DNA from 4 places in the Streptosporangium nanhuense genome. Region 1 is predicted to be linked to each of the others. Evidence: riboswitches for the same ligand, from Rfam matches in the RefSeq annotation. Region 1 holds a riboswitch; each other region holds the start of a gene.
What was found. A riboswitch is a leader RNA that binds a small molecule or an ion and turns the genes downstream of it on or off. The one in region 1 is predicted to bind cobalamin.
Positions count from the first base shown of each region.

Region 2: another riboswitch for cobalamin. It lies ahead of metE (5-methyltetrahydropteroyltriglutamate--homocysteine S-methyltransferase); the one in region 1 lies ahead of AC5L38_RS26920 (CbtB domain-containing protein).
Region 3: another riboswitch for cobalamin. It lies ahead of AC5L38_RS29885 (cobaltochelatase subunit CobN); the one in region 1 lies ahead of AC5L38_RS26920 (CbtB domain-containing protein).
Region 4: another riboswitch for cobalamin. It lies ahead of AC5L38_RS03015 (ribonucleoside-diphosphate reductase subunit alpha); the one in region 1 lies ahead of AC5L38_RS26920 (CbtB domain-containing protein).

Region 1 is NZ_JCADBG010000015.1:52,587-58,393, forward strand. Features, by position in the region: gene AC5L38_RS26910 (acyltransferase family protein) at 1-861, shown strand, start outside; gene dop (depupylase/deamidase Dop) at 949-2,466, shown strand; adenosylcobalamin (AdoCbl) riboswitch at 2,591-2,724, shown strand; gene AC5L38_RS26920 (CbtB domain-containing protein) at 2,742-2,936, shown strand; gene AC5L38_RS26925 (CbtA family protein) at 2,944-3,687, shown strand; gene AC5L38_RS26930 (histidine phosphatase family protein) at 3,684-4,247, shown strand; gene AC5L38_RS26935 (VWA domain-containing protein) at 4,324-5,807, shown strand, end outside.
Region 2 is NZ_JCADBG010000023.1:106,373-112,179, forward strand. Features, by position in the region: gene metE (5-methyltetrahydropteroyltriglutamate--homocysteine S-methyltransferase) at 1-2,153, opposite strand, end outside; cobalamin riboswitch at 2,261-2,473, opposite strand; gene cutA (divalent-cation tolerance protein CutA) at 2,768-3,034, shown strand; gene AC5L38_RS34780 (NsdA family TPR-like regulatory protein) at 2,973-4,289, opposite strand; gene AC5L38_RS34785 (hypothetical protein) at 4,508-4,885, shown strand; gene AC5L38_RS34790 (hypothetical protein) at 4,888-5,097, shown strand; gene AC5L38_RS34795 (KAP family P-loop NTPase fold protein) at 5,738-5,807, opposite strand, start outside.
Region 3 is NZ_JCADBG010000017.1:212,305-218,111, forward strand. Features, by position in the region: gene AC5L38_RS29870 (precorrin-2 C(20)-methyltransferase) at 1-764, opposite strand, end outside; gene AC5L38_RS29875 (precorrin-8X methylmutase) at 761-1,387, opposite strand; gene AC5L38_RS29880 (ferredoxin-like domain-containing protein) at 1,384-2,796, opposite strand; cobalamin riboswitch at 2,843-3,015, shown strand; gene AC5L38_RS29885 (cobaltochelatase subunit CobN) at 3,302-5,807, shown strand, end outside.
Region 4 is NZ_JCADBG010000001.1:723,671-729,477, forward strand. Features, by position in the region: gene glmS (glutamine--fructose-6-phosphate transaminase (isomerizing)) at 1-778, shown strand, start outside; gene AC5L38_RS03010 (tripartite tricarboxylate transporter substrate-binding protein) at 1,008-2,027, shown strand; cobalamin riboswitch at 2,032-2,232, shown strand; gene AC5L38_RS03015 (ribonucleoside-diphosphate reductase subunit alpha) at 2,349-4,616, shown strand; gene AC5L38_RS03020 (ribonucleotide-diphosphate reductase subunit beta) at 4,651-5,646, shown strand; gene AC5L38_RS03025 (mechanosensitive ion channel family protein) at 5,738-5,807, shown strand, end outside.

The DNA of each region.
Region 1 (5,807 bases):
TACTGGGTCAGCGTGGCCGTCACCGCCGCGGTCTACGGGCTGACCGCCGCCACGGCCCTGGACCCCAAGCTCAGCCTCGGCGAGTACGGGGTCAACCTCACGATGCTCCAGCGGGCCTTCGGCGTCTACGACGCCAACGGCGTCTACTGGTCGCTCTGGGTGGAGCTCCGCTTCTACGTGCTGATCTCGATCCTGGTGATCATCGGGGTGACGCTCAACCGCTGCCTGGTCTTCATGGGCGTCTGGCTGCTGGCGGCCGGGTTCTTCACCGGGAGCGAGGAGGCCTGGGTCGATCTCGTGGTCATGCCCAAGTACGCGGCGTACTTCGTCGGCGGCATGGCGTTCTTCCTGATGACGAGGTTCGGTCCCAGGCTCGTCCTGTGGTGCCTGGCGGGGATCAGCGGGGGCCTGGCCGTCAACGCGGCGCTCGACCGGGTGGCCGGGCGGATCGAGAACGTCGGCTACGCCGCGATGCCCGTGCCCGAGTGGGCCGTGGTCGCCACCGTGGTGGGTTTCTACGCCCTCATGGCGATGGTGGCACTCGGCTGGCTGGGGTGGCTGCGCTGGCGCGGCCTGGTCGTCCTGGGGGCGCTGACCTACCCGCTCTACCTGTTCCACACCCCGGCCGCGGTGCTGATCGTCCCCGCCCTGCGGGACGTGCTGCCGCCCGCGCTGACCGCGCTGGTCACCGTGCTGGCCGCGATGGCGTTCTCCTACCTGGTGTACCGGGTGGCCGAGCGCCCGCTTCAGGAATTCGTCAAGTCCAGGAGGCGGAGAAGGGGCACATCCCCGCCCTCGTCACAGTTCCCCGCGCTCTCCTCGATCCCCCTCTCAACGGGCGAAAAGGCTTCGGTGCCATAACTGTCCGACCACCGGGCATAGTGAAGGGTCTAGGGTCGGGAATAGATACCACGGAGAGAAACAGTCCCTGACGAACAGAGGGTGCGCATGACGGTACGGCGGGTGATGGGCATCGAGACCGAATACGGCATCTCCGTGCCCGGACAGCCGGGGGCCAACGCGATGGTGACCTCCTCTCAGGTCGTGAACGCCTATCTGGCGGCCTCGGCCGCCAGGGCACGGCGCGCGCGATGGGACTTCGAGGAGGAGAACCCGCTGCGGGACGCACGGGGGTTCGACCTCGCGCGGGAGGTGGCCGACCAGAGCCAGCTGACCGACGAGGACCTCGGCCTGGCAAACGTGATCCTCACCAACGGGGCCCGGCTGTACGTCGACCACGCCCACCCCGAATACTCCACGCCCGAGTGCACCAATCCCCGGGCGGCGGTGATCTGGGACAAGGCGGGCGAGCGGGTGATGCACGACGCGGCGGTCCGCGCCTCGGCGATGCCGGCCAACGCCCCGATCCAGCTCTACAAGAACAACACCGACAACAAGGGCGCCTCCTACGGCTGCCATGAGAACTACCTCATGCGCCGGGCCACCTCGTTCGCCGACATCGTCAGGCACCTGACGCCGTTCTTCGTCTCCCGGCAGGTCGTCACCGGCGCGGGCAAGGTCGGCATCGGCCAGGACTCCCGGGGCGAGGGCTTCCAGATCAGCCAGCGGGCCGACTTCTTCGAGGTCGAGGTGGGCCTGGAGACGACGCTCAAGCGGCCGATCATCAACACCCGGGACGAGCCCCACGCCGACCCGGAGAAATACCGCCGCCTGCACGTCATCATCGGCGACGCCAACATGTCGGAGATCTCGACCTACCTGAAGCTGGGATCGACCGCGCTCGTCCTGGCCATGATCGAGGACAACTACTTCACCCGCGACCTGGCCGTGGACAACCCCGTCCAGGCCCTGCGCGCGGTCTCGCACGACCCGACGCTGAAGTACGAGATCGCCATGCGCGACGGCCGCAAGCTGACGGCGGTGCAGCTGCAGATGGAGTACCTGGAGCTCGCCCGCAAGTACGCCGAGGAGCGCAGCGCCAACGGCCTGGACGAGCCCACCAAGGACATCCTGGAGCGCTGGGAGTCGGTCCTCACCCGCCTGGCGGAGGACCCGATGCAGCTGTCCCGGGAGCTCGACTGGGTGGCCAAGCTGGAGCTCCTGGAGGGCTACCGCACCCGTGACGGCCTTCCCTGGTCGCACCCGCGCCTGCAGCTCGTCGACCTCCAGTACTCCGACATCCGTCCCGACCGGGGGCTCTACAACCGGCTGGTCGCCCGGGGCCGCATGCAGCGCCTGGTCACCGAGGAAGAGGTCCAGCGGGCGATCGAGGTGCCGCCCAACGACACCCGGGCCTACTTCCGCGGCCGTTGCCTGAGCCAGTACAGCGAGTCGGTGGCCGCAGCCTCCTGGGACTCGGTCATCTTCGACATCCCCGGCCGCGAGTCGCTGCAGCGCGTCCCCACCCTTGAGCCGCTGCGCGGCACCAAGGCCCACGTGGGCGAGCTGTTCGACCGCTGCCGTACCGCCGCGGAGCTGGTGACGGCGCTGACCGGCGAGCAGTGACCTCCTGAAAGGAGGGGGCGGCCCGGCCGGGCCGCCCCCTCCTTCGGCGTGCCTGGACCCCACGCTGACCGGATCCCGGCAAACCGGACACTCGGATTGACGAGGGACGGAGAACCGGGATACGTTCCGGGTGTTTTGTGGCGGTGCGAGGGAAATCCGGTGAGATTCCGGTGCGGTCGCGCCACTGTAACCGGCTCCCCGGAGCCGGAAGCCAGGTCACACTCGGCCGCCACCGACCTACGAAAAGGGACGCGTCAATCCCGGAGGAGGTAGCCGTGAGCCAGATCTCGGCACCGCACGTTCAGCCCATCCCATGGCCCTCGCTCACCCGCTGGCTGCTCGCCGTACCGGTGCTGCTGCTCCTCGCCTACCTGGTCACCTTCGACCAGGGAGCGATCTCCCAGGCGGGAAACTACCTGCACGAACTCATGCACGACGGGCGTCATCTGCTCGGCGTTCCGTGCCACTGAGCCACAGGTGATCACCAAACTCATCGTCCGGGGCCTCGTCGCCGGACTGCTCGCAGGGCTGCTCGCGGCCGTCTTCGCCTACACCGTCGGCGAACCGCGCATCGACCAGGCCATCGCGCTGGAGGAGGCGGCCGCCGCGGCCGCCGCCCCGGCCGGATCACACGACGACACCGGTGCCGCCGCCCACTCCCACGACGAGGAGGAGGCCCTGGTCAGCAGGGACGGCCAGCGCTTCGGGCTCTTCCTCGCCCTCGGCCTGTACGGCCTGGCGGTCGGAGGGCTGTTCTCCCTCGTCTACGCGGCCGTACGCGGCCGGGCGGGGCCCCGCTCGGAACCGGTGCTCGCGGTGAGCCTCGCCGCCGCCGCGTTCACCTCCGTCGTCCTCATCCCTTTCGTGAAATATCCAGCCAACCCGCCGGCTGTCGGCGACCCGGAGACCATCAACCAGCGCACCGTGCTCTACCTGGTCGCGGTGGTCATCGGGATCCTCGCCGTCGCCGCGGCCGTCGCCGCCTACCGCTACGCCTCGCGGAGCGAGCCGTGGGTGCGCTGGCTGTCGGCGGGCGCCACCCTCCTGGTTCCCGTCGTCGCGGCCTGGATCCTCCTGCCGGAGATCTCGGAGGTGCCCCAGGGCTTCCCCGCCGACCTCCTGTGGGACTTCCGGGTCGCCTCCATCGGGACACAGGTGGTCTTCTGGGCCGGTGTCGGCGCGCTGTTCGCCTTCGCCGCCCGCAGGCGCGGCCCGGTGTGACGACCCCCTCGGGGGTCACCCGCCTGCTCCTGGTCTGCCACGCCTCCACCTCGGCAACGGTACGGGCCGCGTTCCCGGGTGACGAACCACTCGACGAACGCGGCCTGCGCCGGGCCGAGGGGATGGCGCGGGACCTCGGCCCGGGACCCGCGGCCTGCCCGGCCGAGCTGCGCTGCGTCCAGACGGCGGCGGCGCTCGGCCTGCGGGCCGAGCGGGATCCGCTGCTGGCCGACTGCGACTACGGCCGCTGGAGCGGGATGACGCTCGGCGAGGTCGAGGCCGCCGAGCCCGAGGCGCTCGCCTCCTGGCTCGGCGACCCCGGCGCGGCGCCGCACGGCGGGGAACCGGTCACCGCGCTCCTGGCCAGGGTGTCCGGCTGGCTCGCCGCCCGCGCCCCCGGCAGGGCCGTCGCGATCACCCACCCGGCGGTCATCCGCGCCGCGGTCGTCCACGCCCTCGGCGCCCCCGCCCGGTCGTTCTGGCGCGTCGACGTCGCGCCACTGGCCCGTGTGACGCTCACCGGGCGCGGCGGGCACTGGCGGCTCAGCTACTTCCCATGACGGTTCGCCGACGGTTCGAGCACCCGGCGACCCCTTGACTCGACTGACCCGACGAGACGGACAGGAGATCCCGAAGGTGCGTGACTCCCGCTATCCCTTCACCGCGATCGTGGGGCTGGAGGACCTGAAACTCGCGCTGATCCTCAACGCGGTCTCCCCCCGCGTCGGGGGAGTGCTGGTCAGGGGGGAGAAGGGCACCGCCAAGTCCACGGTCGTGCGGGCGCTGGCCGCGCTCCTGCCGCCCGTCGAGGTGGTGGCCGGCTGCCGCTTCTCCTGCGACCCCGCCGCCCCCGACCCCGGCTGCCCGGACGGGCCGCACGAGGCCCGTACGGGAACGGAGCCCCAGCCCGGTGAAGCTCAGCCGGACGGAGCCGAGCCGGGCGGGGCGCGGGACGGCGCCGCGCGGCCCGCCCGCCTGGTCGAGCTGCCCGTCGGCGCCTCCGAGGACCGCCTCGTCGGCTCCCTCGACATCGAGCGCGCCCTCACCGAGGGCGTGAAGTCCTTCGAACCCGGCCTCCTGGCGAGCGCCCACCGGGGCGTCCTGTACGTGGACGAGGTCAACCTCCTGCACGACCACCTGGTGGACCTGCTGCTCGACGCCGCCGCCCTCGGCACCTGCTACGTCGAGCGCGAGGGGGTGTCGGTGCGGCACGCGGCCAGGTTCCTGCTGGTCGGGACGATGAACCCCGAGGAGGGAGAGCTGCGCCCGCAGCTGCTCGACCGCTTCGGGCTGACCGTGGAGGTCCGGGCCTCGCGGGAGCCGTCCCAGCGGGTGGACGTGGTACGGCGCCGCCTGGCCTACGAGACCGACCCCGACGCCTTCGCCGCCGCCTGGTCGGACGAGGAGCGGGCGCTGGCCGCGCGCATCGCCGAGGCGCGTGCCAGGGTGCCCCACGTCGTGCTGCCGGACGCGGCGCTGCTCAGGATCGCCACCGTCTGCGCGGGGTTCGAGGTGGACGGGCTCCGGGCCGACCTGGTCACCGCCGGTGCGGCGATCGCGCACGCCGCCTGGCAGGGCCGCGCCTTCGTCACCGCCGACGACGTACGGGAGGCGGCCAGGCTCGCGCTCCCGCACCGCCGCCGCCGCGACCCCTTCGACGCGCCGGGCCTGGACGAGTCCAAGCTCCAGGACCTCCTGGACCGGATTCCCGACGACCCCGAGGAGCCCGACGACCCCGGCGGCCCCGGCGGCCCCGGGGGCACCGACCCCGACGGGGGGCCGGACGGACCGGCGCCCGACGGCGGCCCCGAGGCCGAGGACGCCACCTCGGACGGCCGGGGCGACTCCGGCGGGGACGCCCCCCGGTCCGGGACCCAGGAGGGCCCGGACGTCCCGGGTGGTCCCGGGCCCGGGACGGGAGAGTCCCCGGACTCCACCACCACCTCCGCCGCGAACCCCGGTGAGGCGCGGGAGGCGGCCGGGGGAGCACCGGCCCGCGAGCGGACCTTCGACGCCGAGCCCGGGGGCAGGACCCGGTTGTTCACCGTCCCCGGCGTCGGCGCCGGAGCACCCGGCCGCCGGTCGCGCGCCAGGACGCCCCTGGGCCGCACCACGGGGGC
Region 2 (5,807 bases), on a different contig from region 1:
CCGCGGGTCTTCAGGCCGCAGTCGGGGTTGACCCAGAGCAGGGCCGGATCCACCGAGGCCGCGGCCGTGCGCAGGGCGGTCTCGATCTCACCGGCCGAGGGCACCCTGGGCGAGTGGATGTCCCACACGCCGGGCCCGATGCCGCGCGCGTAGCCGAAGGCGCGCAGGTCGTCCAGGAGTTCCATCCGGGAGCGGGCCGCCTCGACGCTGGTCACGTCGGCGTCCAGGTCGCCGATCGCACCGATGATCTCCCCGAACTCCGAGTAGCACATGTGGGTGTGGATCTGCGTGCTGTCGGCGACCCCGCTGGTGGCGAGCCGGAACGCGGCGACCGCCCACTCCAGGTAGGCCTCGCGGTCGGCTCGCCGCAGCGGCAGCAGCTCGCGCAGCGCGGGCTCGTCGACCTGGATGATCCTGATGCCCGCCGCCTCCAGGTCGCGGGTCTCGTCGCGCAGGGCGAGCGCCACCTGCCTGGCGGTCTCGCCCAGCGGCTGGTCGTCGCGGACGAAGGACCAGGCCAGCATCGTCACCGGGCCGGTCAGCATGCCCTTGACCGGCTTCTTCGTCCGCGACTGCGCGTAGGAGGCCCAGCGCACCGTCATCGGCTCGGGACGCGAGACGTCGCCGAACAGGATCGGCGGGCGGACGTAGCGGCTGCCGTACGACTGCACCCAGCCGTGCTCGGTGGCGGCGTAGCCCTCCAGCATCTCCGCGAAGTACTGGACCATGTCGTTACGCTCGGGCTCGCCGTGCACCAGCACGTCCAGGCCGATGTCCTCCTGCAGCGCGATGACGCGGTCGATCTCGGCCTCCATCCTGCGCTCGTACCCGGCCCTGTCGATCTCGCCCGAGCGCATGGCGGCGCGGGCCTGGCGCACCTCGCCGGTCTGCGGGAAGGACCCGATGGTGGTGGTGGCCAGCGGCGGCAGGCCCAGGTCGGCGTTCTGCACGGCGAGCCGCTCGGCGTGCGGGGCGCGCGAGGTGCCCTCGCCCAGGGCGTCCAGCCTGGCCCGCACCCGGGGGTTGAGGAACCGCTCCGCGGCGCTCTCCCCCGCGATGACCTCCTCGCCGTTCAGCGCCCTGCCGATCCGTACGACCTCGGCGACCTTCTGCCTGGCGAAGGCGAGCCGCCCGCGCAGCCGCGGGTCCAGCGAGGTCTCGGCGTCCAGGTCGAGCGGGACGTGCAGCAGCGAGCAGGAGGTGCTCACCACCAGCCGGTCGCTCAGCCCGAGCAGCGCCGCGCAGGTCGCCAGCGCCTTCGCGGTGTCGGTACGCCAGACGTTGCGGCCGTCGACGACCCCGGCGACGAGGGTCTTGCCGGGCAGCCCGCCGACGGCGGCCAGCGCCTCCAGGTTGCCGGGCGCCGAGACGAAGTCCAGGCCGACGGCCTCGACCGGGCCGCGGGCCAGGATCTCCAGCGCGGGCCCGATCTCGCCGAAGTAGGTCGCCACCAGCAGCCGGGGGCGGCTGCTCAGTTCACCCAGCCGCACGTAGGCCCGGCGCAACGCGGCCAGCTCCTCCTTTGTACGGTCGGCGGCGAGCACCGGCTCGTCCAGCTGCACCTCGGCCACCCCCGCCGCGGCCATCCGTTCCAGCAGCTCGGCGTAGGTCTCCAGCAGGCCGTCCAGCAGCCGCAGCGGCGCGAAGCCGGGCTCGGTGGACTTGGCCAACAACAGGAACGACAGCGGCCCGACCAGCACCGGCCGGGTCTCGACGCCCAGCCGCCGCGCCTCGGCGTGCTCGGCCAGCGGCTTGCTCCAGTCGAGCCGGAACCGGGTCTCGGGGCCCAGCTCCGGGACCAGGTAGTGGTAGTTGGTGTCGAACCACTTGGTCATCTCCAGCGGCGCCACCCCCTCGGCACCCCGGGCCATCGCGAAGTACGGATCCGCCGCCCCGGAAAACCGCTCAGGCACCGCGCCCACCAGCGCGATCGCATCCAGCACCTGGTCATACAGCGAGAACGTGTTGGACGGCACCGCATCCAGCCCCGCCCCCGACAGCTCCCGCCACACCCCTTGCCGCAACCCCGCGGCCGTCCCCTGAAGACCGGCGGCATCGACCCGCCCAGCCCAGTAATCCTCCGTCGCCCGCTTCAACTCGCGACGATCCCCGATACGGGGGTAACCCAAAACAGTCGTGGTGACCTTGCTCATGGCGTCCTTCCCTCGGCTCATGCCATGCCGACCCACGGCCGCGAGCGAGGACATGCGAAAGACGCATCCCAGGCCCTCCCACGAGGCCACGGATCACCGCACACCGGACGGCGCACGGGCGACTGGCAGGTCTTCGGACTCGCGGGCACCACACACAACCCCTACTGACCGTCGCTTCCCAGATGCGCACACACCCAGTGCCAATGACGGCGTTCGTTCCCACTCACCGCTGCGGGGCAGCCCCGGAATCACACCGGGTTCCCTCTTACGACTCCCGGCACCGCAACGGCGCCGGGAGAACCAACCGCGCCACGAGCATAACCCGCCCTGCCGAGGAGACCATGCTCCCCCTGTCCAAGTGGCGCTATGCAGGAAGCGGCCACCGACGCGGCGCCCCCTTCTGGACCGAGTCTGCTCGGCAACACATCGCTACTGCTCGCAAGGTCGCCAAGGAACGGGCTCATCGTGAAATGGAGTGACTTCATAAGACTGCGTTCCAGCCGCCCGGAAGCCATCTTCACTCTTCTGTACCGGATACAGGGAAGTGATCTAGGCTTGGCCACATGACTGGCTACCTTCAGGTTTCGACCACAGTGGACAGCCGTGATGCGGCGATGAATCTTCTCAGATCTGCCATCCGTGCGAAATTGGCAGCATCGGGTCAAGTCTTCGGGCCTGCACAGTCTGTTTTCTGGCATGAGGGGAAAATAGGCGAAGGGGAAGAGTGGCAGATCTTCCTGAGGACGACCGCGGATCGCTACTCGGACTTGGAGTCACATTTGATATCCGAGCATCCGTGGAACAACCCTGAAGTGACCTTCACATCGATTGACGGTGGATCGGCTCCGTACTTGGAATGGCTGAGAAAGACGACGGCATAGCCATACGGTCGAATAGTTCGGCGACAGATGGCAGCGACCTATGATTCTCAAGTCGCTCAAGAACGGCACTGGCGCGCTGGCGTGGACGAATTGACGCGACATCCACGGAAAGGCTCAGTGACTGACTCAGCGCGGCAGATGCGCGTTCGATCTCCCCGGCGTCTAGATACGCTTCTGAAAGCCAGGTCATATAGAGGGACTTGTCTCGGGCGTGGGTGTCCTCGTACTTCGAGAGGGCATCCTCAAGAACGGCAATACCCTTAACGGGTTGATTCAGCGCGACCCAGCACCGTCCCGTCATGATCTGAAGTTCGAGCCGGTCAACCCAGAGCGCCCAATCTGGATTTGGCTCGCCACTGCTCTCCTCAAGTGCCCTACCGGCTTCTTCGAGGGCTCTTTCGACCTCAACCTGGTATCTCTGCCCTTCAGACGCGTACGCCCATGCCGCCCGCTCCAGCAGGAGTGCCCTGACCGCAGAGGGAGTCCCTCGCTCCGCCACCCGGCACGAAGCATCCGCTTCCTGAATCCCCGGAGAGCCGTAACTCACTTTCTGATAAGCCAGGAACGCCAGCGAGTTGGCAAGAAGAGCGGTGTCTCCGGCATCGGTGGCGGCCGACAGGCTTTTCTTGAAAAGCTGCCTCGCCCTCTTGGCCCATCCTGCGTCGAAGGCAGCCCATCCCGCCTGTTGTGCTTGCTCGCTGACCACGCTTAGAAGCGCTCTTCCCGTCTTCTCCGTATAACTGGCCTCGTTGACGAGTGTGCTCGTTCTCTCAAGCTCGGCAGCATAGAGAGGATAGGTTTCGGCGCCACCTAGGTAATCGTCGATTCGACGCAGCCGCGCAATGCGCTTGCGAAGCGAAACGACAAGCTCATCATTGACGCGTCGCCCCTGAGGAAGACCCTCAAACGGTACTGGAATAGCGGCAATGCCCACAGTCGCCACGGAGGCACCGAGAAATTCCCTGCGTAGCACATCATCCTCCGGCTCAGTGCGTGACGTGCTTTCCGCGCTGAACAGTTCATTCTCGTCCAGGTCGAAAGCGCGGCAGTAAAGCAGTCGGTATGGATCCCTCGGCTTATGCCTGCCCGCTTCCCAGTCTTTGATCATGCGGGTGACGGAATCCCGTCCCGGCATACGGCTACGCGTGCGTTCGTCGGCCAGTTCGGTCAACGCTCGGGCCATTTCCCGCTGAGTCCACAGCCGGTTACGCCGTTCGGCGCGTAGCCGTCGCGCCCAAGCTGGAACGTCGCGCATCGCGTTACCTCTGGAGATAGGGGTCTGCGTCTCTCCCTCAGTCTCCCCTATTCCCCTTCTGCTGAGCCTGTTACTCCTCTTCTCTCCCCTGGTCTCCCCTGTCCCGCCCTATCTCCGCGTGCTGGTGGGGCGCTGTCATGGGAGGACCGTGAAAAAGCGGAACCCGCAGGCGCGGTCACGCCGTACGGGTTCCTTGATCGCACAGAGAGGTGCGACCCATGGACAACTGTAGAGCCGTCCCGCCTGTCGTTGACGAGGCGACGGTGGAGAGCCAAGACAAGGCGCTGGCCGTGGTTCAGCGGCTTCTCACCGAGCGGGGAATCCGTGCTCACCGCCATCACACGATCAGCCTGGGGCTGTTCGCCAACAGTGAGGCCGCCTGGCCCGACCAGCCTCCGCTCCGATCGTGGATGGAGCGACACCCGCCGGAGCTGACCGTGAAGGGTCCGCAAGGCTGGCGCGTAGCCACGGTGACCATGGGTCCACGCTCAGGCTGCTACCTGGTGTCCATCCGTAACGGCGCCGATCTTCAAACCGTCAGGCAGGAACAGCCGGAAAAGGTGGTTGACCTGATCCTGGCCGCTCGTGGGATGTGACCGTGTACGGCTGGGTCATCCTGGGCGACGCGGCCATCAAGCGCGTCAACGGCCAAGAGATCATCATCACTGCCGGGAAGTCGGGCAACCTCGGGGCGGCCATCAGAGCGTGGGAGGACAACGAACGTCACCGGATGGCGTACGAACTGGGCAACCTCGGTCGCCTGGTCAATGACGCGTTGGACCGGCTACGACAGGCCAGGGACACCTGATGGCGGCTCGGGTAGGTCACTCCCGCTGTTGGTGACCATGTCATCCGGTGGCAACCCGACCCGAAGCACAGGGCCGCCAGGCCCGCGCATCGGAAGCGGGGCGGCAGAGGTGTTACTCCCACTATTCGAGTGTTCCTGATGAACATGAGCGGAGCAGCCGGCGCAATCCGAAGGACCCCGTAGGGGCCGCGTAGCGGTTGGGCCGGTGGTCGGAGCGGGCGGCAGTGCGTTCACGGTCGGCGCGGTGTTCGGTACGGCGGGCGGGCTGGTGCGGCGGGCGGCGGGGTCCGGCCATCCGCGCCGGGCGGGCGCGGGATGGGACCGGCCTCCAGGCCGCATGCCCGGCCCCGATGTCCGTCCGGCGCGGATGGGCGCGCCGCGCCGGACTGCGGCGCGAAGCGCTGACGCCCTGATGATGCAGATGAACCTACAACTTCTTCATCCCGAAACAACCAAGGTGTGATCAAGGTCGGCGCGCGTCAGTACGAACGCCTATAAGACGGTTCGTGAAAAACCGCTGAAGTTCACTACGGCTGGTCACATAGGGAACGAAGGAGGGCGCCGATGCTGCCCCAGCCGTAGTCGGCGACAGGCGAAGTGCGCGATCGTTACGGCCTAACTGGACGCTCACTCCCAAACGTCACAGGTCTGCGGGCCTCCAGCCTGTTGCATACATCTCAAAAGCCGCAATGGCTCTTTGCAGTCGCGGG
Region 3 (5,807 bases), on a different contig from region 1:
GTGACGGGCGCGGGGCCCGCCGCGTTGACGGGGCTCGGGATCAGCGCCAGCGAGAAGTACGGGACGCTGCTGGGGTCGACCTCGGCGAGCGGGGCCAGGCGCTGCTGCCCGGTGGTGGCGCGCTCGACGTACCAGGCCTCGTCGAGCCGTCCGGCCTCGGCCAGCGCGTCACGGACCTTGGTGAACGTACGGCCGAGTTTCAGCACCGCCGCCGAGTCGGTGGACGCCAGGCGCTCGGCGAGCACCTCCGCCGGGAGCGTTCCGGGCAGCACGGTCAGGACCTCGTCCCGCTCGACCAGCGGGCGTCCCAGGACCGCCGAGGCGCCGCTCACCGACGTCACGCCCGGCACGACCTCGGTGACGTAGCGGTGCGACAGGCGCTTGTGCATGTGCATGTACGAGCCGTAGAAGAGCGGGTCGCCCTCGCACAGCACCACCACGTCGCGCCCGGCGTCCAGATGGGCCGCCAGCCGCACCGCGCAGGCGGCGTAGAAGTCGTCGATCGCCCCCTGGTAGCCGCCCGGGTGGTCGGTGGTCTCGGTGGTGAGCGGGTAGATGAGCGCCTCCTCGACCTGTCCCTCCCGCAGGTAGGGCGCGGCCACCGAGCGGGCGATGCTCCGGCCGTGGCGGGCGCTGTGGAAGGCGATCACATCCGCCTCGCCGATCAGGCGGGCGGCCTTGACGGTCACCAGTTCGGGGTCACCGGGTCCGAGTCCCACGCCCCACAGCCGTCCGGTCACGCGTCCGGTCACGTCGTCACTCATTCTTCCTCGCTCGCGATCGCGTTGATCGCGGCGGCGGTCATCGCGCTTCCGCCCCGCCGTCCGTCCACGACCAGGTACTCCAGGTTCGCCGGGTGCTCGGCGAGGGCCTGCTTGGACTCGGCGGCACCGATGAAGCCGACCGGGACGCCGAGGACGGCGGCCGGGCGGCCCGCGCCCTGCTCGACCATCTCCAGCAGCCGGAACAGCGCGGTCGGCGCGTTGCCGATCGCGACCACCGAGCCCTGGAGCCTGTCGCGCCACAGCTCCAGCGCGGCGGCGCTGCGGGTCGTGCCCAGTTCCGCGGCGAGTTCCGGCACCCGGGGGTCACCGAGGGTGCAGACCACCTCGTTGCCCGCGGGCAGACGCCGCCGGGTCACCCCGGAGGCGACCATCATGGCGTCGCAGAGCACCGGCGCGCCCGCGAGGAGCGCCTCGCGCGCCGAGGCCACGACCCCGGGTGACCAGCGCAGATCGCTCACCAGGTCGACCATCCCACAGGCGTGGATCATGCGGACCGCGACCCGGGCGACGTCGGCGGGCAGGCCGGAAAGGTCGGCCTCCGCGCGGATGGTGGCGAAGGAGCGGCGGTAGATCTCCGCGCCGTCGCGGACGTAGTCGATCACAGTTCCCCTCTGGCGGCCGCCAGCGCGGCCGCGGTCTCCTCGATGCCGGAGCAGGTCAGGCCGGTGCCGTCCAGCTCCAGGCGGTAGCCGTCACCGGTGGCGACGACATCCGCGACCCGCCCCCTCGGACGGCCGCAGCGCCTGCCGCAGCCCGCCCAGTGCACGGGGAGCGTACCGGTGCCCCGCCCGCTCCCGGACGGCGGGGCCGCGCCGATGGCTGTCGCGACGGCGGCGTCGGCCTGGACGTCGGCCAGGGACTTGGCGCAGCCGGGACGGCCGGTGCAGGCCGTCACACCGATCCACGGCGAGGCGGGGTCGACGACCAGCCCGGCGGCCTCCAGGCGGGCGGCCGTGCCCGCGACCTCGGCGCGGTCCAGGCCGGGCAGGACCACGCCACGCCACGGTGTGAGCCGGATCTCCCCGCCCGAGGCCGCGTCCGCGAGCAGCAGCGCCCGCTCGGAGGTGAGCCGCCCCAGCGGGATCGCCACCCCGAGCGCGACTCTCGCGCCTTCGTCGCCGTTCCCGTTTCCCGTTCCGTCCGTACTCCCGATGACGCCGACCGGCCCGAGGGTCACGACCCGCGTTCTCACCGGGGCGAAGGGGGGCGTACCGGAGACCCCGAGGGCGGTTCGCACCCGGGCGGCGATCAGGGAGGGGCCGTCGGGGAGTTCGGCGATCCGCCAGGCGGTGACGTCCCGGGCGGCCAGCTCGTCGAGGAACGCCTCCGCGGCGGCGAGCAGGGCGGTCACGGCTCCGTCCAGCGGGACGCGCAGGCCGGTGTCGGTCCCGGCGAGGACCAGCGCGGCCTCGTCCGGTCCGGTGGGCAGGATTCCCGCGTCGGCGCCCAGGCCGGCCACGTCCCCCCGGCCGTCGTCGAGGGCGAACATGAAGCGCCCCGGCAGGGCGGCGAGGGCGGGACGGGCGCACAGCCGCCGGTCCAGCTCGCTGATCAGCGGTGTGACGTCGACGATCCCGCCGCCGCGCGGATGCTCCGATCCGGCCGGATCGGTCGGCCCGGTCGGTACGGCTGGATCGGCTGACCCGGCCGGTTCGTCCAGTCCGGTCAACGGGGAGGCGAGGATGTTGCGGATCCGCTCGTGTGTCGCCGAGGGCAGCAGGCCCGCCTTCGCCATGCGCGCGGCGAACCCGCTCCCCCTCCCGCTGTCCGTGACGCCGTCCGGGTCCTCCGGGCCGAGGCCGCGTACCTGGACGTTCGCGCGGGAGGTCAGCTCGATGACGCCGCCGCCGTACGCCGAGGCGGCTTCGGCGAGTTCGCGCAGCTGGGAGGGGGTGAGGCGACCTCCGGGCACGCGGACGCGGGCCAGGCCGCCGTCCGCGGCGGCATGGACCTGGAGCGCCCCGGGGCACGCGTCGAGTCGCGATCGTCCGGAAAAGTCGGCAATGGACACTCGAAGGATGTTAATGCCAGTTTCTTGCAACGAACCGGACTGCCGTAGTGTCATCGGTGGCGACGGCAAAGGGAGGAAGCCGGTGTGATTCCGGCGCGGTCCCGCCACTGTAACCGGGGAGCGAACCCCACCCGGGCCACTGTCCGACGACGGGCGGGAAGGCCGGGGTGAGCACCGATCCGGGAGCCAGGAGACTCCAGCCGTCGCGGCCGACGACGACCCGGGGCGAGGACCCCGAGGGAGGAAGCTCCGTGCGCTCTTCGCCGTTCCCCCGCGACATCGTGGACACCGCGTACATCGTGGACACCGTGGCATCGCCGTTCCCCCGCCACGCCGCGCGCTTTTCGCCGCTCGACCGCCACACCGTGGCGGCACCGTCCCCCCGCCATGCCGTGGCGTCGCCGTTCCTCCGCCATGCCGTGGCATCGCCGTTTTCCCGCCTGTCCTCCCGCCACGCCGTGGCGCCCCTGGGCCGTACCGCCCTTCCTCTCCTGGAGTGTGGCGCGTGATCCTCCTGCTCTCGACCTCCGACACCGACCTGCTGAGCGCTCGCGCGAGCGGCGCCGACTACCGGCTCGGCAACCCCGCCAGGCTCACCGCCGACGACCTCCCGCCGCTGCTGGAGGGCGCCGAACTGGTCGTGGTACGCCTGCTGGGCGGGCGCCGCGCCTGGGAGGAGGGGCTGGACGCCCTGCTCGCCGGTCCCCGGCCCGTCGTCGTGCTCGGCGGCGAACAGGCGCCCGACGCCGAGCTGATGGAGCTGTCCACCGTGCCCGGCGGGGTCTGCGCCGAGGCGCACGCCTACCTCGCCCACGGCGGCCCGGCCAACCTGACCGAGCTGCACCACTTCCTGTCCGACACGCTGCTGCTCACCGGCCACGGGTTCGCCGCGCCCGAGCCCACCCCCACGTGGGGGACGCTGGAGCGCGAGGCGCGAGACCAGGAGGGACACGACGGGCCCGTCGTCGGGGTTCTCTACTACCGGGCCCACCACGTGGCCGGGAACACCGCCTTCGTCGAGGCGCTCTGCTCGGCGATCGAGGACGCGGGCGCGCGGGCGCTGCCGGTGTACTGCGCCTCCCTGCGCACCGCCGAGCCCGGCCTGGTGGAGGTCCTGCGTACGGTGGACGCCCTGGTGGTGACCGTGCTCGCGGCGGGCGGCACCCGTCCGGCGACCGCGTCGGCGGGCGGGGACGACGAGGCCTGGGACGTCGGCGCGCTCGCCGAGCTGGACGTGCCGATCCTGCAGGGCCTGTGCCTGACGAGCAGCCGGGCCTCCTGGGAGGAGAACGACGACGGCCTGTCCCCGCTGGACGCCGCCACCCAGGTCGCGATCCCGGAGTTCGACGGGCGGATCATCACGGTGCCGTTCTCCTTCAAGGAGATCGACGAGGACGGGCTCACCGTCTACGTGGCCGACCCCGAGCGGGCCTCGCGGGTGGCGGGCATCGCGGTGCGCCACGCCGCGCTGCGGCACATCCCGCCCGCCGAGCGGCGGCTGGTGCTGATGCTGTCGGCCTACCCCACCAAGCACGCCCGCATCGGCAACGCCGTCGGCCTGGACACCCCGGCCAGCCTGGTACGGCTGCTGGCCGCGCTGCGCGAGCGCGGCTACGACATCGGCGCCGAGGACGAGCTGCCCGGGGTGACCGGGCAGGACGGCGACGCGCTCATCCACGCGCTGATCGCCGCGGGCGGGCAGGACCAGGACTGGCTCACCGAGGAGCAGCTCGCCGGGAACCCGGTGCGCATCGCGGCGAGCCGGTACGCCGAGTGGTACGCCACCCTGCCCGCGGACCTGCGCGCCCGGATGGAGGAGCACTGGGGTCCGGCGCCCGGCGAGCTGTTCGTGGACAGGTCGCGCGACCCGGAGGGCGAGATCGTGCTGGCCGCGCTGCGCTCCGGCAACGTGGTGGTCATGGTGCAGCCGCCGCGCGGCTTCGGCGAGAACCCCATCGCGATCTACCACGACCCCGACCTGCCGCCCAGCCACCACTACCTGGCCGCCTACCGCTGGCTGGCCGACGGCTTCGGCGCGCACGCCATGGTCCACGTGGGCAAGCACGGCAACCTGGAGTGGCTGCCCGGCAAGTCGGCGGGCCTGTCGGCCTCCTGCGGCCCGGACGCCGCGCTCGGCGACCTGCCGCTGATCTACCCCTTCCTCGTCAACGACCCCGGCGAGGGCACCCAGGCCAAGCGCCGCGCCCACGCCACCCTGGTCGACCACCTCGTCCCGCCGATGGCCCGCGCCGACAGCTACGGGGACATGGCCAGGCTGGAGCAGCTCCTCGACGAGCACGCCTCCATCGCGGCGATGGACCCGGCCAAGCTGCCCGCGATCCGCGCCCAGATCTGGACACTGATCCAGGCCGCCAGGCTCGACCACGACCTCGGCGTCGCCGACCGCCCGCACGACGCCGAGTTCGACGACTTCCTGCTGCACATCGACGGCTGGCTGTGCGAGGTCAAGGACGTCCAGATCCGCGACGGCCTGCATGTGCTGGGGGCCGCCCCCGAGGGGCAGCCGCGCGTCGACCTGGTGCTGGCCATGCTCCGCGCCCGGCAGATGTGGGCGGGCAGCGAGGCGCTCGTCGGGCTGCGCGAGGCCCTCGGCCTGGCCGAGGACGGCAGCGCGGGACGGATCGGCGTCGACGAGGCCGAGACCCTGGCCCGCGCCCTGGTCGAGGCGATGGAGCACCGGGGCTGGGACCCGTCGGCGGCGCGGGAGGTGACCGCCGAGGTCCTGGGCCGGGCGGACACCCCGGCGGAAGACGCCGGTCCGGCCGGTGTGGCCGGTGTGGCCGGTTCTGGCTCGGTCGGCGTGGCCGGTTCCGGCGGCGGGCACGGCTCGGCAAACTCGACCGGCTCGGCAAACTCGACCAGTGCGACCAGTGCGACCGGCGCGACCGGCTCGGAGGGCGCGACCGGCTCGGAGGGCGTGACCGGCTCGGAGGGCGTGACCGGTCATCGGGGCGGCCCGGGAGGACCGGCCGGCGAGGGCCGTGCGCGCG
Region 4 (5,807 bases), on a different contig from region 1:
CCAGTCGGGGGAGACCTACGACACCCTCGCCGCCGTGCAGGAGCTCAAGCGCAAGGGCGGCAGGGTGCTCGGCATCGTCAACACCGTGGGCAGCGCGATCGCCCGCGAGTGCGACGGCGGCGTCTACCTGCACGCGGGCCCCGAGGTCTCGGTGGCGAGCACCAAGGCGTTCACCTCGACCGCGGTGGCCTTCGCGCTGCTCGCGCTGCACCTGGGCCGGGTGCGCGACCTGTCTCCCGCCGACGGCCGCAGGATCTGCGACGGCCTGCGGAGGCTGCCGGACCAGATCAAGGAGATCCTGGCGCTGGAGCCGCAGATCAAGGAGCTGGCGGGCAGGTACGCCGAGTCGCCGAGCATGATGTTCGTGGGCCGGGTCAGGGGCTATCCGGTGGCCCGCGAGGGCGCGCAGAAGCTCAAGGAGATCTCGTACGTGCACGCCGAGGCGTACCCGGCCAGTGAGCTCAAGCACGGGCCGCTGGCGCTGATCGGCCCGGACATGCCGACGGTGGCGATCGTCCCCGACGACGAGCTGCTGGACAAGAACCTCACCACGCTGGGCGAGATCCGCGCCCGGGGCGGCCGGGTGCTCATGGTGGGCCACCGCGCGGCCGACCCCAAGCTGGCCGAGGACTGCGTCGTGGTGCCCAAGAACGAGACCGAGCTGGACCCGATCCTGCTGTCGATCCCGCTCCAGCTCTTCGCCTACCACGCCGCGGTGGCGCTGGGACGGGACGTCGACAAGCCCAGGAACCTGGCCAAGAGCGTCACGGTGGAGTGACCTCCCCTCGCCCCGGCGCCCCCGTTCCCGGCCCGCCGGGGCGGGGGCGCCGCGCTTCCCGGGGCTTTCGCGAGGCGGCCGTCTCCGACGCCTTGATTCCGGGGTCCTCTCCGGTGGTCCGTGGCCGGGAACGGACGGTTCCCGGAAGTTCGGGCATACCCCACTTAGTCACAGAAAGTGATGTGAAAGTAACCTATGGAATAGGGGGTTCTCGGGGGAAGGGGCGCTCATGCGCCGTAGGAGGTTCTGCGCGCTGGCGGCGGGGGCCGTGCTCGCCGCGGGGTGCGGCGCGGACGGCGGTACCGACCCGGTGGTGAAGCGCCTGTTCATCCTCGAACCGACCGCCGACGGCCACGGCTGGGCCGGGATCGCGGGCAGGCTGGCGACCTCCCTGGTCCAGTCGGGGCTGGTGCGCACCGCGATGGCCGTCGAGCGGGCCGGGCCCCTGGGCTCAGCCTCGCGCGACGCGTTCGGCGCCTTTCGCGGCCCCTTCGCGCGCGAGGGCAGGCTGCTCGTCACCGCGATGCCGATGGTGGCCGCCGCGGAGATCGCCAACACCGCCGCCGTGGTGAACGCCGCCACCCCCATCGCCCGCCTGGTCGGCGACTGGACGGTCCTGGTCGTCCCCTCCGGCTCCCGCCTGCGCACCTTCGAGGACTTCGTCGCGCGGCTGCGGGACGACCCGGCGGGCCTGACGGTCGGCGGCCGGTCGGAGGGCGGCACCGACCACGTGCTCTACGGCATGATCGGCAAGTGCCTCGGGGTGGACACCCGGCTGCTGGAGTACGCGGGCTACCTCGCCCCCGAGGACGCCGCCGACGCGCTCCAGGCCGGCCGGGTGGCCGCCCTGCTGGGATCGGCGCGCGCCCTGCGGCCCGAGATCACCGCGGGCCGCCTGCGGCCCCTGGTGGTCTCCTCCGGCGGCCGGATCGACGGGATCGACGCGCCGACGCTCATGGAGGCCGACGTCCGGCTGGAGTACAGCGACTGGTGCGGGCTGCTCGGCCCCAAGGGCATGAGCCCGGGGGACCGGGACGCCGCGATCGCCCTGTGTGACAGGATCGACGCCGCGCCGCGCTGGCGTGCCCTGTGCGCCTCCCGAGGCTGGAGCCGGGTCTATCTCAGCGGCGACGAGTTCCGCCAGTGGCTCTCCACCGAGACGGCCCGCACCCGGGGTGTGCTTCACGAGCTCGGGCTGTTGAAGTCCTCCGCCACAACTTGTTGGGGTAGTTGCGTCAGACGCCCCTAGATGTAGGATCCTGCTCGTTGCTGGTTCGCCCCGCGAGGGGCGAGGCAAGAGGGAACCCGGTGAGATTCCGGGACTGCCCCGCAGCGGTGAACGGGAACGAAAGCCGTCATTGAGCACTGGGCGAACCATGCCTGGGAAGCGACGGCCGGTAGGCGTGTGTGGTGTGCCCGTGAGTCCGAAGACCTGCCGGTGACGTGATTGTCCAGGGCCTCGTGGGAGGGCCCGCGGAACGAGGCGATCCGGCGTGCCCGGGATCGCTCGCGGACGCGTGCCCATCCGGCGGAGCCGTACGGGGAAGTCCGATCGAGCGAGGGGCACTACGTGACACAGGCATTGGCGGAGACCGCGGCGGGCGGGGCGGGGACCGCGGCGGGCGACGGCGGCGCGAACACCGGGAATGTCAGGAATGCCGGGAGTGCCGGGAACGCGGCGGACGAGCGCAGGCTGGCGATCGACGAGGCCGCCGCACGGGTGATCACCGACCCCGAGAACTCCAGGATCGCCGCCGCGATGCTGGCCGGGCTGATCGCCGACGAGGCCGCCGAGCACGGCGTCCGCGACTTCTCCGACTCCATCGCCGCGACCCACGAGGCGGGGCTGATCCAGGACGGGCTCGCGGAGTTCGTGGCCGCCCACGCCGGGATGCTGGACGCGCTGGTCGACCCGGAGGCCGACGCCAGGTTCGAGTACTTCGGGCTGCGTACCGTCTACGACCGCTACCTGCTGCGCCACCCGAGGACCCGCAAGGTCCTGGAGCGCCCGCAGCACTTCTTCCTGCGGGTGGCCTGCGGCCTGTCCGAGAGCGTCGAGGAGGCCGCCGAGCTGTACGCGCTCATGGCCACCCTGTCCTACCTGCCCAGCTCGCCCACGCTGTTCAACTCCGGCTCCCGCAGGCCCCAGCTCTCCTCGTGCTTCCTGCTCGACTCGCCCCGCGACGAGCTGGAGTCCATCTACGACCGCTACGGGCAGGTCGCGCGGCTGTCGAAGTACGCCGGGGGCATCGGGATCGCCTGGACCAGGGTCCGCTCGCGGGGCTCGCTGATCCGCGGCACCAACGGCCACTCCAACGGCATCGTGCCCTGGCTGCGCACGCTCGACTCCAGCGTCGCCGCGGTCAACCAGGGAGGCCGGCGCAAGGGCGCGGCCTGCGTCTACCTGGAGCCCTGGCACGCCGACGTCGAGGAGTTCCTGGAACTGCGCGACAACACCGGCGAGGAGGCCCGCCGCACGCACAACCTGAACCTGGCCAACTGGATCCCCGACGAGTTCATGCGCCGGGTCGAGGTCGACGGGACCTGGTCGCTGTTCGACCCCAAGGACGTCCCGCACCTCACCGACCTGTACGGCACCGCGTTCGACGACGCCTACCGGGCCGCCGAGGCCGAGGGCCGCTTCACCCGGCAGATCCCCGCCCGCACCCTGTACGGGCGCATGATGCGCACGCTCGCCCAGACCGGCAACGGCTGGATGACCTTCAAGGACGCGGCCAACCGGACCTCCAACCAGACGGCCAGGCCCCAGAACGTCATCCACCTGTCGAACCTCTGCACCGAGATCCTGGAGGTCACCGGCGACGCGGAGACCGCCGTCTGCAACCTCGGCTCGATCAACCTCGCCGCCCACCTCTCAGCGGATCCCGGCGAGGCGATGGACTGGGTGCGGCTGCGCGCGACCGTCCGTACCGCCGTGCGGTTCCTCGACCGCACCATCGACCTGGGTTTCTACCCGACCCCCGAGGCGGAGGCGGCCAACCGGAGGTGGCGCCCGATCGGGCTCGGCGTGATGGGCCTGGCCGACGTGCTGTTCGCGCTGCGGCTGCCGTTCGACTCGCCCCGCGCCCTGGAGCTGTCGACCCGGATCTCCGAGGAGATCGCGCTCGCCGCCTACCGGACCTCCTCCGACCTGGCCGTGGAGCGGGGCCGCCACCCCTCGTACGAGGAGACCAGGGCCGCCGACGGGGTGCTGCACCCCGACCACTACGGGGCGGCGGGGTCCGAGGAGTGGGCGGAGGTCAGGGAGCGGGTCGCCCGGACCGGCCTGCGCAACTCGCTGATGATCGCGATCGCGCCGACGGCCACGATCGCCTCCATCGCGGGCTGCTACGAGTGCATCGAGCCGCAGGTCTCCAACGTCTTCAAGCGCGAGACCCTCTCGGGGGAGTTCCTCCAGGTCAACCGCTATCTCGTCCGCGACCTGCGGGCCCGTGGGCTGTGGACCCCGCTGATCCGCGATGCGATCAAGCGCGCCGACGGCTCCGTCCAGGACATCCCGGAGATCCCCGCCGACCTGAGGACGCTCTACCGGACCGCCTGGGAGCTGCCGCAGAAGGCGCTGATCGACCTGGCCGCCGCGCGCACCCCGTACATCGACCAGTCGCAGTCGCTGAACCTCTTCATGGCCACGCCGACCATCGGCAAGCTCTCCTCGATGTACGCCTACGCGTGGAAGGCGGGTCTCAAGACCACCTACTACCTGCGTTCGCGCCCGGCCACCCGGATCGCGCAGGCCACCGTGGCGGCGCCGGTCGCCGATCCCGGGGCCGTGGCCTGCTCCCTGGAGAACCCCGAGTACTGCGACGCCTGCCAGTAGCCGTCCCTGAAAGCTCCGCGAAAGGCATTTCCCGATGTTGCTCGACCCCGGCATGGATCTCACCCTGCGGCCGATGCGCTACCCCGAGTTCTACGAGCGCTACCGGGCCGCGATCCGCAACACCTGGACCGTCGAGGAGGTGGACCTCACCTCCGACCTGGCCGACCTGGCGCGGATGACGCCCGAGGAGCGCCACCTGATCAACCGCCTCGTGGCGTTCTTCGCCACCGGCGACTCGATCGTGGCCAACAACCTCGTTCTGAATCTCTACCAGCACCTCAACGCCCCCGAGGCGCGCCTGTACCTCAGCAGGCAGCTGTTCGAGGAGGCGGTGCACGTCCAGTTCTACCTGACGCTGCTGGACACCTACCTGCCCGACCACGACGAGCGGGTCAAGGCCTTCGCCGCGGTCGAGCACATCCCCTCGATCCGGGACAAGGCGGAGTTCTGCTTCCGCTGGATCGACTCGCTCGGCGGGCTGACCAGGCTGGAGACGCGCGAGGACCGGCGGGCGTTCCTGCTCAACCTGATCTGCTTCGCGGCGTGCATCGAGGGGCTGTTCTTCTACGGGGCCTTCGCCTACGTCTACTGGTTCCGCTCCAGGGGCCTGCTCAGCGGCCTGGCCACCGGGACGAACTGGGTGTTCCGCGACGAGTCCATGCACATGGAGTTCGCCTTCGGCGTCGTGGAGACCGTACGGGCCGAGGAGCCCGACCTGTTCGACGACAAGCTCGCCGAGCAGGTCACCCAGATGATCGAGGAGGCGGTGGCGGCCGAGCTGGCCTTCGCGGCCGACCTGTGCGGCGACGGCCTGCTCGGGATGAGCGTGGACCAGATGCGTCAGTACCTGGAGTACGTGGCCGACCAGCGCCTCGTCAGGCTGCGGATGCCCGCCCGGTACGGCACGGCCAACCCGTTCGCGTTCATGGAGTTGCAGGACGTGCAGGAGCTGGCCAACTTCTTCGAACGCCGGGTTTCGGCCTACCAGATAGCCGTGGAAGGGAATGTCACATTCGACGAATCCTTCTGATTAGCTGGTGATCCAGGGAAGATGACGACGAGGATGAAAGACGTCGAGGGGGACGCCTCAAGTGTCCGGCTGGATCATGATGATTGTTTCCGTGGCGGCCGCCGTCGTGGCGGTGGAGGTCGTGCGACGGGTGTTGCGCTCGCGGCTGATCGGTGAGAAAT